4 regions of the Lysinibacillus sp. NPDC097195 genome follow, and region 4 is predicted to be linked to each of the others. Evidence: riboswitches for the same ligand, from Rfam matches in the RefSeq annotation. Region 4 holds a riboswitch; each other region holds the start of a gene.
The links. A riboswitch is a leader RNA that binds a small molecule or an ion and turns the genes downstream of it on or off. The one in region 4 is predicted to bind cobalamin.
Positions count from the first base shown of each region.

Region 1: another riboswitch for cobalamin. It lies ahead of ACIQXI_RS03705 ((2Fe-2S) ferredoxin domain-containing protein); the one in region 4 lies ahead of ACIQXI_RS04460 (ribonucleoside-diphosphate reductase subunit alpha).
Region 2: another riboswitch for cobalamin. It lies ahead of ACIQXI_RS05275 (ABC transporter substrate-binding protein); the one in region 4 lies ahead of ACIQXI_RS04460 (ribonucleoside-diphosphate reductase subunit alpha).
Region 3: another riboswitch for cobalamin. It lies ahead of ACIQXI_RS21090 (FecCD family ABC transporter permease); the one in region 4 lies ahead of ACIQXI_RS04460 (ribonucleoside-diphosphate reductase subunit alpha).

Region 1 covers NZ_JBIWDP010000001.1:733,661-737,255, reverse strand. Annotated here, with positions in the region: gene ACIQXI_RS03715 (sirohydrochlorin chelatase) at 1-424, opposite strand, end outside; gene cobJ (precorrin-3B C(17)-methyltransferase) at 439-2,109, opposite strand; gene ACIQXI_RS03705 ((2Fe-2S) ferredoxin domain-containing protein) at 2,113-2,484, opposite strand; cobalamin riboswitch at 2,620-2,798, opposite strand; cobalamin riboswitch at 3,044-3,228, shown strand; gene ACIQXI_RS03700 (energy-coupling factor ABC transporter permease) at 3,370-3,595, shown strand, end outside.
Region 2 covers NZ_JBIWDP010000001.1:1,016,838-1,020,432, forward strand. Annotated here, with positions in the region: gene ACIQXI_RS05270 (GTP-binding protein) at 1-984, opposite strand, end outside; cobalamin riboswitch at 1,166-1,350, shown strand; gene ACIQXI_RS05275 (ABC transporter substrate-binding protein) at 1,543-2,538, shown strand; gene ACIQXI_RS05280 (precorrin-3B methylase) at 2,587-3,258, shown strand; gene ACIQXI_RS05285 (hypothetical protein) at 3,346-3,594, shown strand.
Region 3 covers NZ_JBIWDP010000009.1:32,102-35,696, reverse strand. Annotated here, with positions in the region: gene ACIQXI_RS21105 (endonuclease Q family protein) at 1-123, opposite strand, end outside; gene ACIQXI_RS21100 (hypothetical protein) at 241-411, opposite strand; gene ACIQXI_RS21095 (heme ABC transporter ATP-binding protein) at 544-1,335, opposite strand; gene ACIQXI_RS21090 (FecCD family ABC transporter permease) at 1,341-2,387, opposite strand; cobalamin riboswitch at 2,538-2,729, opposite strand; gene ACIQXI_RS21085 (YdhK family protein) at 2,908-3,504, shown strand; gene ACIQXI_RS21080 (response regulator transcription factor) at 3,560-3,595, opposite strand, start outside.
Region 4 covers NZ_JBIWDP010000001.1:879,996-883,590, reverse strand. Annotated here, with positions in the region: gene ACIQXI_RS04460 (ribonucleoside-diphosphate reductase subunit alpha) at 1-1,778, opposite strand, end outside; cobalamin riboswitch at 1,943-2,131, opposite strand; gene ACIQXI_RS04455 (hypothetical protein) at 2,239-2,925, opposite strand; gene ACIQXI_RS04450 (ECF transporter S component) at 2,922-3,416, opposite strand; gene ACIQXI_RS04445 (bifunctional adenosylcobinamide kinase/adenosylcobinamide-phosphate guanylyltransferase) at 3,482-3,595, opposite strand, start outside.

The sequences.
Region 1 (3,595 bases), 150 kb from region 4:
CACTGCCGCCACGTCCAATAAATAAAATCGCTGTATCTTCATGTTTTTCTTTAATATTCAAGCCAGTTCCAGATAAACGCTCTGTTAAAATATTTAACACTTCTTCATGTACACCCAAAGGTCGACCGTAAGTAAACGATACGTTTGGATATTTGAGGCGAGCGGCATCAATTGCTGCAGGAATATGAATTTTTGAATGGCCTGCCTGCAATAAAATAATCGGCACAGCATACACCTCTGTAGCCCCACGCTGGATACATGCATCAATTCCAGAAGGAATGTTTGGTGCCTCAAACTCTAAAAAACATGTTTCTACAATAAAGTTGTCATCAATTGAAGGCGTCAATTGTTGTATAAACGTGCGTACCTCATCATTTCCTGCTGCTAAACGGCTACCATGGCCAATAAATAAAATTGCTTTCATTACTTTTCTCCTCACTAGTCGCCGCACGGAGCTGGCTCTACTTTTATTTTTGATGACATATCTTGATACGTAAAATGCAATATTTTTTTCACCCGTTTGAAATATTTAAACAAGCGCTCATTTGGGTGAGCATTAGCCTTATATTCCTCAATAATGTCTGTAAGAAGCGGAATTAATAGCTCAGGCTCTAGCCCCTCAACAACAGGCTGTGCGGCATGAGCTGTGCGTCCTACTGGTTTTGCACCGATAAAAACATCAAATTTACTTTTTCGATAGACTATACCGATATCGTCAAATACTGCACGATAACAAGCCATGCCGCAGCCATTAAAGCCAATATTTAAAGTTTTCGGCAACGACAAGCCACCAAGCTTTTCTTGAATTTCCTCAGCATATGGAATAGAATCAGCCTTCTCCCCGTAACAGAAATCACAAGCTTTTAATGACAGTACATCGCCAATCGGTGCGAGTAAAAAACCGACTGCAGTTAATTTTTCTGTAATAGTCTCAGGGTCTGTCGTTGGAATTTTCAAATGAATTTGATGGTCTGGTGTATATTCCATCGTCCCTTCTTCCCCTACAACTTCAGCTAATGTCATCATTTGTTGTGGCGTGAAAAATTTATTTGCCACCCCAGGACTAACAGCTAGTTCAAAAATAGACTCTATCTTTTGTTGAACCAATTTGGGTGTTGGTTTTGTATCAGTTGTCCCTTTTACCATCGCAAGTGCCGTTGCTGCCATTTCTAACGATGTTTTTTTCGCTTCTGCTACAGGGTTAATCGCGATACTGCTCTTAATGCGTCCTGCATTTGGATCTGCAGCGAAGTCATGGCGTGCTGTACCTGTTTCTTGATTCATCGCCCACGGTTCATTTTCTTCTTTTAAACGCTGATGTGGACGTAAAGGCTGTTTTTCCTCTCCAAGCGTATATTTACGCTGATAGCCTCGCGGGGTAATCATCTTATTGTCATAGAAAAATGTCGATGAATTACCAATAATAACCGTCGTTAACATGCCGATATCGTGGTCGAGCATTTCTGCTAATGTCGTCATCGTAATTTCCTGACGATCTCGATAGGCACTTTTCACAAGTCCTACAGGTGTATCCGGCGAACGATATTCAAGCAAAATTCGTTGCGCTTCAACAATTTGACGTGTCCGGCGACCGCTTTTCGGATTGTATAAGGCAATAACAAAATCGGCCATCGCCGCCGCTTCCACACGCTTAGCAATTAAATTCCAAGGTGTTAAATGGTCACTTAAACTAATGGTGCACGAATCATGCATAATCGGGGCACCTAGTAAACTTGCACATGAATTAATAGCTGAAATACCAGGTACGATTTCGACTTCAACCCCAGAGGCCTCCGTCCAACCAAGCTCAATGAGTACTTCATAGACCAGTCCAGCCATACCATATACGCCCGAGTCTCCACTTGAAATAACCGCAACGATATTGCCAGCCTCGGCTTGACGAACCGCTTCCTGAGCGCGTGATACTTCTTCGGTCATACCGGTACTTACAATAGACTTTGCACTGACTAAATCTTGAATAAGCTCAACATACGTTTTATAGCCGATAATAAATTCACTTTGTTGCAATGCCTCTACAGCTCGTGTCGTAATGTGTTTAAAATCTCCAGGTCCAAAACCTACAACAAAAATCTTTCCTTTTTGCGCCATTTGTTACCCCTCTTTCACCTTATCGATGCCTTTAATCGCTGTTGTTTGTGGTGTTCGTTTCAGCGTACCTTCCGTCAATGTAAAAACATGCTCACTATGTAAAGAATCATGATTTAAATCTTGCACGAGTGTCCTACCGTGTTCTACTGTTGGCACACGATACCAATTGCCTTGTGGATAGGCTATAACGACACAAGCATCTTTACATCTGCCATTACAACGTGTTCTCGTCGTATGTATTTCTTTATCGAGTGATAATTTCTCGATTTCATCACGTATGGCTAACGTAATTTCCTCCGCCTCTTTTTTCATACAACTACTACCATTACAAATAAAAAGATGGGTTTTCATTCCCTCTAAATTCCAAGTTGTCATTGTTTTTCTCCCCTTATTGACTTACTGGAAAAAGAAAAAACCTTTACTCAATGTCGAAGAGTAAAGGTTTTGTAGAAGCCAAATAAAACGAATAAACATATATCCGTTCTCGCTCCACTTCTCCCTCCGAAAAGTTTGCATGCCATCAACTAAGCAGGTTTCCTGACTTAAGCTTCCTTTTACTTTCGCGCCTTCCCAGTTTCTTAGTGGCATTGCGATTTCATCAGCTATTACAGTAGCGGGGGCTGTACCGGATTTGCACCGATTTCCCTATTATCTCGAACTATTTCGAGCACTTAATGATGTTTCTATATGAAATTTTTACATAAAAGTTTATAAAATGATTGGAAAACTATTTCTATCATAGCCTATTATTTTTATACTTTTCAACAGTTCTTTTTCATTTATTAGATTTTTAATAAAATTTCAACAAATATTCCGTTGAAATTGCTCGCTATTCTCTTACATTTATCTTAATTTTCTATAAGTAAAAATATTTTTCACAAAAAAAGGATAGCGAATGACTGGAAAAACATGTTACACTTTGTCGTGAAAACTCACAACTTCATCTTTTTTCGGTGCGAAGTGTAGCCATTTCGCTTAAAAGGGAAGCCGGTTCAAGTCCGGCGCGGTCCCGCCACTGTACTAGGGAGTTTTATAGAAAATGTCACTGTCCAAAGGATGGGAAGACCCTATAAAATGATGAACTAAAGCCAGGAGACCTGCCGAAAAAAACGTGATCGTTTCAACCTACGAGGATAGGTGTGCGGCTTGGCAAATGACAAATCGATTTGCTTTTTCAGCTATGCACTTTTTCCACACTGGAGAAGTGCTTTTTTTATTGCGCACGCTACAATCAATGGGAATTGTTAAGGAGGAGAGATTGTGAAATTATCTTTTTGGAAACTTAGTTATTTCTTACTAGCATGTTTACTAGTACCAAAGCGCGCATTTGCTATGCATATTATGGAAGGATTTTTACCGATAGAATGGGCGATTTTTTGGTGGATCATTTCCATCCCATTCATCATTTTAGGATTGCGTTCGATTCGTAAAACAATTGATGAAAATCCCGAAACGAAAATGATCCTAGGATTATCAGGCGCATTTG
Region 2 (3,595 bases), 140 kb from region 4:
CAGCTCATACGGTTGAGAGGGTTGTGTAGCACCTAAAATATCGCCGATTTTTGCTAGACTTAGCCCTTTGACGGCAAATATTTCTCCCGCCTGAACTTTTTGTGTTGTTTCAAAACGGTGCCCATTATATAAACGAATTTCTGTTATTTTTTCTGTCACATCACCAAATGTGAAGTCTTGGCGAGTATGTAATGTTCCTTGCAAAGCTTTGATAAAAGTTAAGCGCTGTGTACCATCATGACGAATTTTAAAAACCTCACCTTGAAATGTTGCTTGTTTGTCAAAATGCACTTCTGTAAGAAGAGGAAGCTGTGAAAGAAACTCTTTTATTCCAACATCTTTTAATGCTGCACCAATAAAACATGGAAACGCTTGCTCTTGTTGTATCATCTTTTGCAACTTTGATAAGCACATTTGGCCGTCGATCGTTTCTGTTAAAAAGGCATCAAGAAGTTGTTCATCACGTTCGGCTAACCACTCTGCAATATGCCCATGAACTGAATCATTCGTAAGTGGAGCTTCTATTAGGAGAATATCGCTCGAACATTCTTTATGCAGTTGCTTCATAACAGCATCCACATCTGCACCTTCACGATCCATTTTATTAATAAAGAAAAACGTTGGGACGTGGTATTGGCGCAATAATTGCCAAACCGTTTCAGTATGGCCTTGTACACCCTCAACAGCACTGACGATAATAATGGCGTAGTCCATCACACGAATTGCCCGCTCCATCTCTGGTGAAAAATCGACGTGCCCAGGTGTATCAATTATTGTATATGTATCGTTGCCAATTTGCATCCGGCCTTGTTCAGCAAAGATCGTAATGCCGCGCGCTTGTTCAATCGCATGATTATCTAAAAAAGTATCTTGATGATCCACTCTTCCTCGTGTTTGAATACTATTAGTATGGAATAATAATTGCTCACAAAAGGTAGTCTTGCCTGCATCGACATGTGCGAGTACACCAATCGTTTTATACATAAAATAATCCTCATTTCTATTTTTCCTATAGACTTATTGTAACAGAAAGTAGGTAAAAACATTTCATGTCAAATAGTTGTTGTTTATGTTTAGATAGTGGTGGAAAATTCATAATTATTCATTTTAGATTTTATTTTGTCATTGAAAACAAAAATAACTTCTGCTAGGCTAATTTTAGAACTGCATACTTCTATATATTGGTGCAAATGGTTTTGCCATTTGCTTAAAAGGGAAATCGGTGTGAATCCGATGCTGTCCCGCAACTGTAAATGGGGAGTTTATACAATTGTCACTGTAGTGGAACTATGGGAAGACGTATAAATGTTGAACCTAAGCCAGGATACCTGCCAATATATTATATTTACTAACAACCACGAGGATGGGGATAGTGATTGGTTTTATAACCATTGTTTTTCACTATGCCGCCCTCTTGGAAACAAGGGGGTTTTTTCCGTTCTTTGTGCGAGGAGCTAGTCAAGCAAAAAACGTAAACTTAGTAGCACAGAAGTCTATTGATTTCTATCTATACAAATGAATTTAATTTAAAGGAGAACAAACATGATCAAAAGGAATGGCAAGTGGCTAGTTGTTGCAATGGCTTTATTATGTATTTTAGTGGCGTGTAGTGCGAAAGATGACGCACAGAATGCATCACAAAAAGAAAACATCGAACCAGCACAAACAGCATCAACTGAAGTAACGATTGAGAATAACGATACGACACAAGTGTATGCAGAAGCACCAAAAAAGGCGATAAGCTTAAATCAGCATGTCACAGAAATCATGTTGGCATTAGGCTTAGAGGATTCAATGGTCGGCACTGCTTATTTGGATGATCAAATTTACGAACCACTACAGGCAGCATACGATAAAGTACCAGTACTAGCTGAACAGTATCCAACAAAGGAACAAATAATTGATAGTGAAGCCGATTTTTTATACGCAGGCTGGAAAAGTGGCTTTAGTGAAAAAGGGGTGGGTACACCTGAAGAGCTTGAAGCACTTGGAATTCACACCTATTTACATACATCTTCAAGTATTACGAAACCAACGTTAGATGATATTTTTACGGATATTCGGAATATCGCAAAAATCTTCCGTGTGGATGAACGTGGGGAAGCATTGATTCAGCAGATGACAGCAGATGTCGATGCAGTCCGGGCAAAATTACCCCAAAGTGAACAAAATTTACGCGTCCTTGTCTATGACAGTGGCGATAAGGAAGTCTTTACAGCAGCACAAAATTTTATGAATGAACTTGTCACTGTGGCGGGTGGTACAAATATTTTTGGCGATATAGAATCAGGCTGGACTACGGTTTCAAAAGAAGCAACTGTTGAACGTAATCCTGAGGTCATTGTTGTGATTGATTATGGTTCACAAACAGCAGAAGATAAAATTCATTTCCTAAAAAATGATCCAGCATTAAAAGAAACAACTGCTGTGAAAAACGAACGCTTTGTTATTTTACCATTGTCAGCTGCGTCGGAAGGAGTTCGGGCTGCAGAGGCAATTGAAATATTAGCTAAAGGATTTTATCCTGAAAACTTTTAATAAACGAGCTAGCGAAATGCTAGCTCTTTTCCATAAGGAGCGTAGACAATGAATGCATTTCGTTCAAATATACCAGATTGTACATTTGAAAAACTCAATATGGATGGCGATTATACACGACTTGCCATAAGTCCAGGCATTATTAATAAACATTATACAGCGGCTCAACTTCAAAAGATTGCGGAGGTTATAGGCGACAATGGAGCAATGAAATATTCGGCATCCTATAGCATGTTGCTGTCCGTCCCTACACAAACGGTTCAGCACGTGATGTCGGAACTTGAAGAAGCGGGGTTATATATTGCCGAAGCAGGTTCTGTTGTTGCGATGAAAGCTTGTGATTTTTGTGATGGTGATAAAATGGAAGCAGCCAGCATAACAGAACAGTTATATCATCATTTCAAGGGACAAACTGTGCCATCAAGATTACGATTAAATATAAATGGTTGCGCATCTGCTTGCTACAATGCCGTCTATGATGATATAGGTCTTGTCTATCAACAGGATAGCTTTGATGTTTACTTAGGCGCTGTGCCAATGGGCGCTCAAGCTAAGCCAGGTATACTGTTTGCCAAAAGGATTTCAGTACAAAAAATTGAGGGTTTTCTTCAGCATATTATTACGCTCTATCAAAATCATGCACGTCCTAATGAACCTTTCCATAAATTTTATCGTAGAACAAAGTCGGCAGATTATTGGGAAACGATTAATGATAGGTAAACTTATATTTAGTGTTAGTTTGGCATTAGCCAATCTAACACTTTTTTTATTGGACATATATACCGGAAGCTTAGGCGAATAAAAAATATGTCATGGGCTCACGCTAAGCTGATTACATTTAAAGGGGATGAGGAAATGTTTAATCGTTTATCAGCACATAATGGTGTGTTTCGGTTGCCGCCAATTCAGCGCAAAAATAATAAAGAGTTAGATGTTGCGATTGCAGACCTCGAAGCAAGAGGATTTCGTTTAGTAAAACGTGGAATTCAAAAAGGTTTAAAACAAACGCCTTCTTACAATAAAGTCTGGGCGATAATGGAAAAGCTGATGACTTAAC
Region 3 (3,595 bases), on a different contig from region 4:
TTCTGGTGAATGACAATCAATAATGCCGATTATATCGAGCCCTTTTTTTGCACTAGCCATCTCTAAAATTCGTGCTAACGTTAAAGTTTTGCTCCCTGTAATCTTCACAGCACGTCCATTCATTGTTCGACCAATATGAATATGTAAATCGCTATAATATTCATGAAACAATGCTAACAGCTCCTTTTACTTGATTGTAAAATGAAAAAACCTTACATTGCTGCAAGGCATTTTCAGACATTAGGATGGATGGTTTTGATGGTTGCTATTATCGGTCTCAAACGTACCTGAACCTTGGTTAGGCATTGTTGCAGCATCATAAGCAACTAAGGTAACACCGATTTGCTTTTCGAGCTCATTAATTTTTTCAAGTTGTGTGTGATCTAATTGTGCAAACTTTATTTCTTCCATGTTCATCACGCATCCTTTCAAAAATAACGTTCCCCGAACATCTCCCAACTATACAAAAAGTCTGAATTGTTTGAGTGACTGGCACTCTGATTTTACTTCGTTATTTATGTACCCTAATGACAGTACTACTACTCAAATTGTTTCAGAATTGTGTGAGTGACTGGCACTTAAATATATTAAATAAGGTTTTCCTGTTAGTGGATGTGTTTGGATATCGGCATTAACGCCAAAAACATCTTGCAGCAGTTTAGGCGTTAATACTTCTTCTGGTGTCCCATATTGTACAATACGACCTTGTTGTAAAACGTAAATGTAGTCACAGTACATAGCTGCCATGTTTAAATCATGTAAAGCAGCAACAACAGTTAAATGCAATGTTTGAATTAAATCCATTAATTGTAATTGATGCTGAATATCTAAATGATTCGTAGGCTCATCTAAAATTAGCACTTGTGCCTGTTGTGCTAGTGCACGCGCTACCATCACGCGCTTTTTTTCGCCTCCCGAAAGAGAACTAAAGCTACGTGTTTCTAAATGAGCAATACCCGTTTGCACTAATGCCTCTTTTACAATAGTGAAGTCTTCCTTATCATCCATCTCAAAAAGTTTTTTATGTGGTGTTCTACCCATGCTTACCAAATCTCTCACTGTAAAATCAAATAACACGGGCGTTTCTTGACTAACAACGGCTAACTTTTTGGCAATGACTTTACTTGATTGCTTTAAAATATCTTGCTCATGCAAAAATACAGTACCACTTTCTGGCCTCAATAAACGATACATATTTTTTAATAGTGTCGACTTTCCACTTCCGTTAGGACCGATTAAACCGACAAATTGCTTTGCTTTTATTTGAATACTTACATCTTCTAATATGCGTTGATCTTGAATGGAGTATGATACACGCTTCGCTTCTAATGTCATCGCTCCTAATCTCCTTCACCAAAAGAATAATTGTTACGGCGTAATAGCCAAATAAAAAATGGCCCGCCGCAAAAAGCCGTAATAATTCCGATTGGCATTTCTTCTGGAGCAATTAATACACGCGCAATCGCATCTGCCCACACTAAGAAAACTGCCCCTAACAATGCACTGATTGGGATGACATATTTATAATTAGATCCTACTAATAAACGTACGATATGAGGGATTATTAAACCAACGAAACCAATTGCACCACTTACTGCAACAAGCACACCTGTTAATAATGATACGAGCAGGATTAGCTGTATTCGGAACTGTTGTAAATTAACACCTAACGTGACTGCCGCCTCTTCCCCAAGTAACAATAGATTTAAATGACGATAATGTAGCCATAGCAAAACAAAGACGATTAGAAAAATTATGACGGGAATGAGTATATTACTCCATTTTGCTCCTGCAAGACTGCCTAGCATCCAATACATAACCGCTTTTATACCGCCCTCTTCTTTAGACATCATTAACATAAAATTAGAAGTCGCAGACAATATAAACGATACTGCCATTCCTGCTAGCAACAAGCGGAAGATAGAAATACGTCCACCAACCCGTGATAAGAGAAAGACCATGACCATGGCAATAAAAGAACCTAAAAATGCAGCTACCGAAAGTGCATAGATTCCTAAAAATGAAAATGCTCCTAAAATAATGACTGCCGTTGCACCGACTGTTGCCCCAGAAGAAATACCTAAAACATACGGGTCTGCAATCGAATTACGGACAAGGGCTTGCACAGCTGCACCAGCAATAGCTAAGCCTGCTCCAACAATCGCTGCAAGCAGTACGCGTGGAACACGAATTTGCCATATAATAATCTCCTGTGACCGACTCCAATCAGCCTCAATCGAATTTGGGAAAATCGAAATTTTCGACAGAATAACCTTCCATACATGTAATGGTGTTATCGATACCGACCCAATCATAATTGCCAGCGTCATGGAAGCAATTAATACTAGAACAAGGGTAATAGCAAAAAATATAAATTTTTTATTCATCTGTTTACTAGCTCCTAATCACTCAAAATAATGACGAAGCAAGCAATAAAAAAGGGTATTCTACGCAAGAATGCATAGAAATACCCTCGGCTAAACAAAGTCAGAAAGAATCCATCATTGTCCGTAATTGCTTGCATCCTCGTGGGCATTACAGGTATGAACTAAATGGCAGGTCTCCTGGCTTCGATTCATCGTATCTATAATTACCTTCCCATTCGAAAACAGTGGTGAATCATTATAGAACTCCTCGTTACAGTTGCGGGACAGCGTCGGACTTACACCGACTTCCCTTTTAAGTGGCGCTCATTAAATAAGCGTCACACCATTAGTATCTGAAATTTTAAAATTATGACGATTCTATCATACATAATTATCGTAGTCTATAGCTTCTTCCTTATAGGAATTATTCTTTCATCTTTTCAACTTCAGACAAATAATATTTCGCACAAAATCAAATCCATATTTTCTGCACATTTACTTGTTACATTAAAGACAATTAACTAGTAAGGAGGAGTTTCACATGATATTAAAAAGAAATTGGTTGTTAAGTTTAGTTGCTGTATTTGCTTTACTACTATTATCAGCATGCACTGAGGATGCATCGAAGTCGGAAACTGCTAATAATGACACAACAGATTCTCAAGCACAAACAGACAAAGGAGACGAAATGGATCACTCCACGATGAAACATTCAAGCTCAGGTGAAGTTCCGCCCACTTTAAAAACTGCAGAAAACCCTAAATATCCAGTTGGCAGTACCGCTATTATTAAGGAAGGACATATGGCAGGGATGGCAGGCGCACAAGCAACGATTGTGGGGGCATATGATACAACTGCCTATATTATTTCCTATGAACCGACGACTGGTGGAAAAAAAGTAGAAAATCACAAATGGGTAATACATGAGGAATTAGTGAATCCAGGTGAGGCACCTTTAGCACCGGGCACAGAAGTTAAGACAGATGCTGCGCATATGGAGGGTATGGAAAATGCTACTGTTCGTATTGATGAAGCAGTACAGACGACTGTTTATATGATAGATTTTCCATTAACAACGACTGGTGAAGAAATGAAAAATCATAAATGGGTTACTGAAGACGAACTAGCTTCAAAATAAAAAGAACAACCTCTGGGATTACTCCATCAGAGGTTGTTCTTTTTATTTGTCTCTACTAATTGCAAGTGGCTTTATGCCATTTATAACCGAT
Region 4 (3,595 bases):
TCACTGTGATAGCTACGCTTGTCAAAATATGCTCCTGTTTGCCAATCGGAGCCCTCGAATAGTGGGTAAGCCCCTTTTTCACGCGCAAGGTCATTTGATGCTCGTATCGTTAAATAAGCAATTTGCTCGTATAATTTATCGGCAAAATCCACGGCCTCATCCGACTCCCACTGAATTTCTTTCAAAGCTAGTAAATGATGCCAGCCAAACGTGCCAAGTCCAATACCGCGGTAGCGGGTATTTGTGCGCTCTGCTTGCTTTACTGGAATGGTGTTTAAGGCAATGACATTATCTAACATGCGTACTTGAATCGGTATTAAACGCTCTAATACGTCAGCAGGTACTGCCTTACCTAAATTGACAGACGATAAATTACAGACAACAAAGTCTCCCGGTTTACGACGCGTGACAATAACATCATCTTCTAACGTAATCGATTCAAATTGCGTTGGCGACATGTTTTGGAAAATTTCAGTACATAAATTAGAACTATAAATTATGCCTTCGTGCTTATTAGGGTTCATGCGGTTCACTTCATCACGGTAAAACATGAACGGTACACCTGTTTCAAGTTGAGAGCGCATAATACGTTTCATAATATCAATCGCAGGTACGACTTCCCGACTTAATAAAGGATTGGCAATACATGCTGCATATTTTTCACGGAAAGAGCCTTGCCCTTTTTGTTCATCATAATAATCCTCCAGTGAGAAGCCCATCACTTCACGCACTTCATGAGGATCAAATAAATGCCAATCTTCACGAGCTTCGACCGCTTCCATAAAGATATCTGGTAAACATAATCCGGTGAAAATGTCATGGGCACGTAAGCGCTCGTCTCCATTATTTAAACGCAAATCTAAAAAGGTAAAGACATCCTTATGCCAAACATCTAAATACACGGCGATAGCCCCTTGACGTTGACCAAGCTGATCCACCGAAACAGCTGTATTATTAAGTTGTTTGATCCATGGTAGCACACCACTTGACGCGCCTTTAAAGCCTTTAATAGAAGAGCCACGACTACGGATTTTCCCCATATACACGCCAATACCGCCACCATATTTTGATAATGTTGCAACATCTGTGTTTGTATCATAAATACTTTGTAAACTATCATCCACAGTATCAATAAAGCAACTTGAAAGTTGACCATGCGTTTTTCCAGCATTAGATAATGTCGGTGTCGCCACTGTCATATATAAATTACTCATTGCCCAATACGATTCACGGACTTTTTCTAAGCGATTTTCCGTTTCATCTTGCATCAATGTCATGGCAATGACCATCCAACGCTCCTGCGGTAATTCCACTGGTGTTTTCGTATAATCACGGACAACATAGCGATCCATTAATGTTTTTAAACCGATGTATGTAAATAGCTCATCACGGCTCTGTTCAAGATAGGATGCAAGTTCCGCTAGCTCTTGTTCACTATACTTTGTCGTTAAACATGCATGATAAAGACCTGCCTCTGTATAGCGTGCAAGCTGCTCCGGAAAGACTTTATAAACGTCTTCCTTTGCAACACCACGGTTTGTAGCAAATTGACTATATAATTTTTCTAAGTAAATTTGTGCAGCGACAAATGTCCAATAGGGCTCTTCTTCATCGATTAGACTAAGTGTTTGTAAAATCATCGCATCCGCCCAAGCTTCAAACGTAGCCTCTTCATTTTTACGTAGCCAACGATCCGATAATCTTACAAAGCTTTCAAGCTCATCCTCCGTGTAACTTTTCTTCAACTTAGCCATGTGCTGTTCAATTTGTATTGTCATCTTTACATTCTCTCCCTTTCTCAACAGCCAACACATCAAAAAAGCGATTACACACCATAGTTCGGTTGCGTAATCGCTGTAAAATTGGAAATGGAAATGAAGGATATGTACACATCAAAGTGGACAAATCTCTCGCTTCCACTTCTCAATCCCCGAAGATGTGTTGCTGTCTTGAACAACTCGGCAGGTCTCCTGGCTCATGCTTCACTCAAATAATGGCCTTCCCGTTTTTTCACAGTGGCATGTTCATTATTTGTCAGCATTTACAGTTGCGGGGACAGCTTCGGCTTTAGATGTCTCTATTTCCGAATTCCCTTTTAAACCATACTGGTACCGCTTGTCCAACATACTATATATTGTGTTTCAATCTCTCAATTAATCTAACATATTGTGTTTCTCGTTTCAATAGGTGTTTTGTCCCTTGCAATTTTAAAAATCTTACTTTTGCTCGAAGCAAGCCCTATTCCAATGCAGTTTTACACAGTTTCTCAAAATTTCGAGTAAAAATTTTTTGTGCTAATTGCTCTTTCTGTGGATCAATTCCGAGTAAAATAACGGCACAAGGTCCTGCAGATTTTGCCATATCCAACGAACTTTTAAGTGGTTGCTGACCAAAAAGTCGTGAAAATTCAGCTTGCAGTCCTTGCGATCCTACCGGCCACACTTGTTGGACAATTTCCTCACGCCATGCATGATAAATGGGCTGAAGTTGGGCGACATCTTCAGCCTGTTCAAGCACTTCTTGGCCAACGAGTGGCACACCATATGTGTACCAACTTAGTTTTCCACGTTCAAATGATGCCCTTTGTTGGATTTCGCCTAACATTGTCACCGATAAGCCCGATTGCAGAGTCGGCATATTGGATTCTGAACTTCCTGTTATAGGTGGACAATCCATCCCTACTTCATCAAAAACTTGCTCAAGTCCTGCGATATAGCGCGACCATGCTGCATCTCCTGAAAAATTAGCAAGTATGATGTGACTCGGTATGGCATTTGCTGCAAGCTGTTCTAAAAAAGTAACACGCGCTGTTAAATAAGCGGTTAAAGTATCTGATGCACAGACGACATCTTGTGGCTTCTCACCAATTGCTGCCGCATTGTCTGTAGTAGCAATTAAGTGTCCTATTTTTACGGCATTCCTCAATTCGCTCGACCTGCCTTACGAACAAACACTTTTGACAGCACGGGTATAACAACTGCCACAATTAGAAGGTTAATGACCGTTGCCATGAAAATACCCGGCAAGGATGCCCAGAAAAAAGCTGGACTAATGATAAAATAAAATGGCAGTGGTGCGATTATACCATTTAAGACAAGTGCTACGGGCCATTTCAAAAAATGCATCCCTTTTTTATGCATAACACCAAATAGCCATACGACCATAAACATTTCAACTGCAATAATAATATGCAAAGGTCCATAAGGAAATCCAGCTGTTAATGCTGTAATAAAATGCCCGATTAGCCCTGCTACGCCCGCTAACACAGGTGATAAAAATACTACGCCGATAAATGCCGGTGCTGAGTCCAGGGCAGCCGTCGATACAAATGACGGGATTTTAATTACTGCTCCGATGGCGCAAATCGCTGCAACCATGGCAGTTAAAGTTATAGTCATTAATTTTTGTCGATTCATTCCATTCCCTCTTTTCTAGAAATAATGAAAGCCCATGCCTGAATGACAAAACGTCACATACAACATCATTTGATGCGTTCAGCGATGCCATACCAAATACGATCGACTCGCTGTGCTTGGGCAAATAACGCTTGGTACAAGCGACCACAAGTGTCACGCAACAGTCGTGCTTGTTTTTC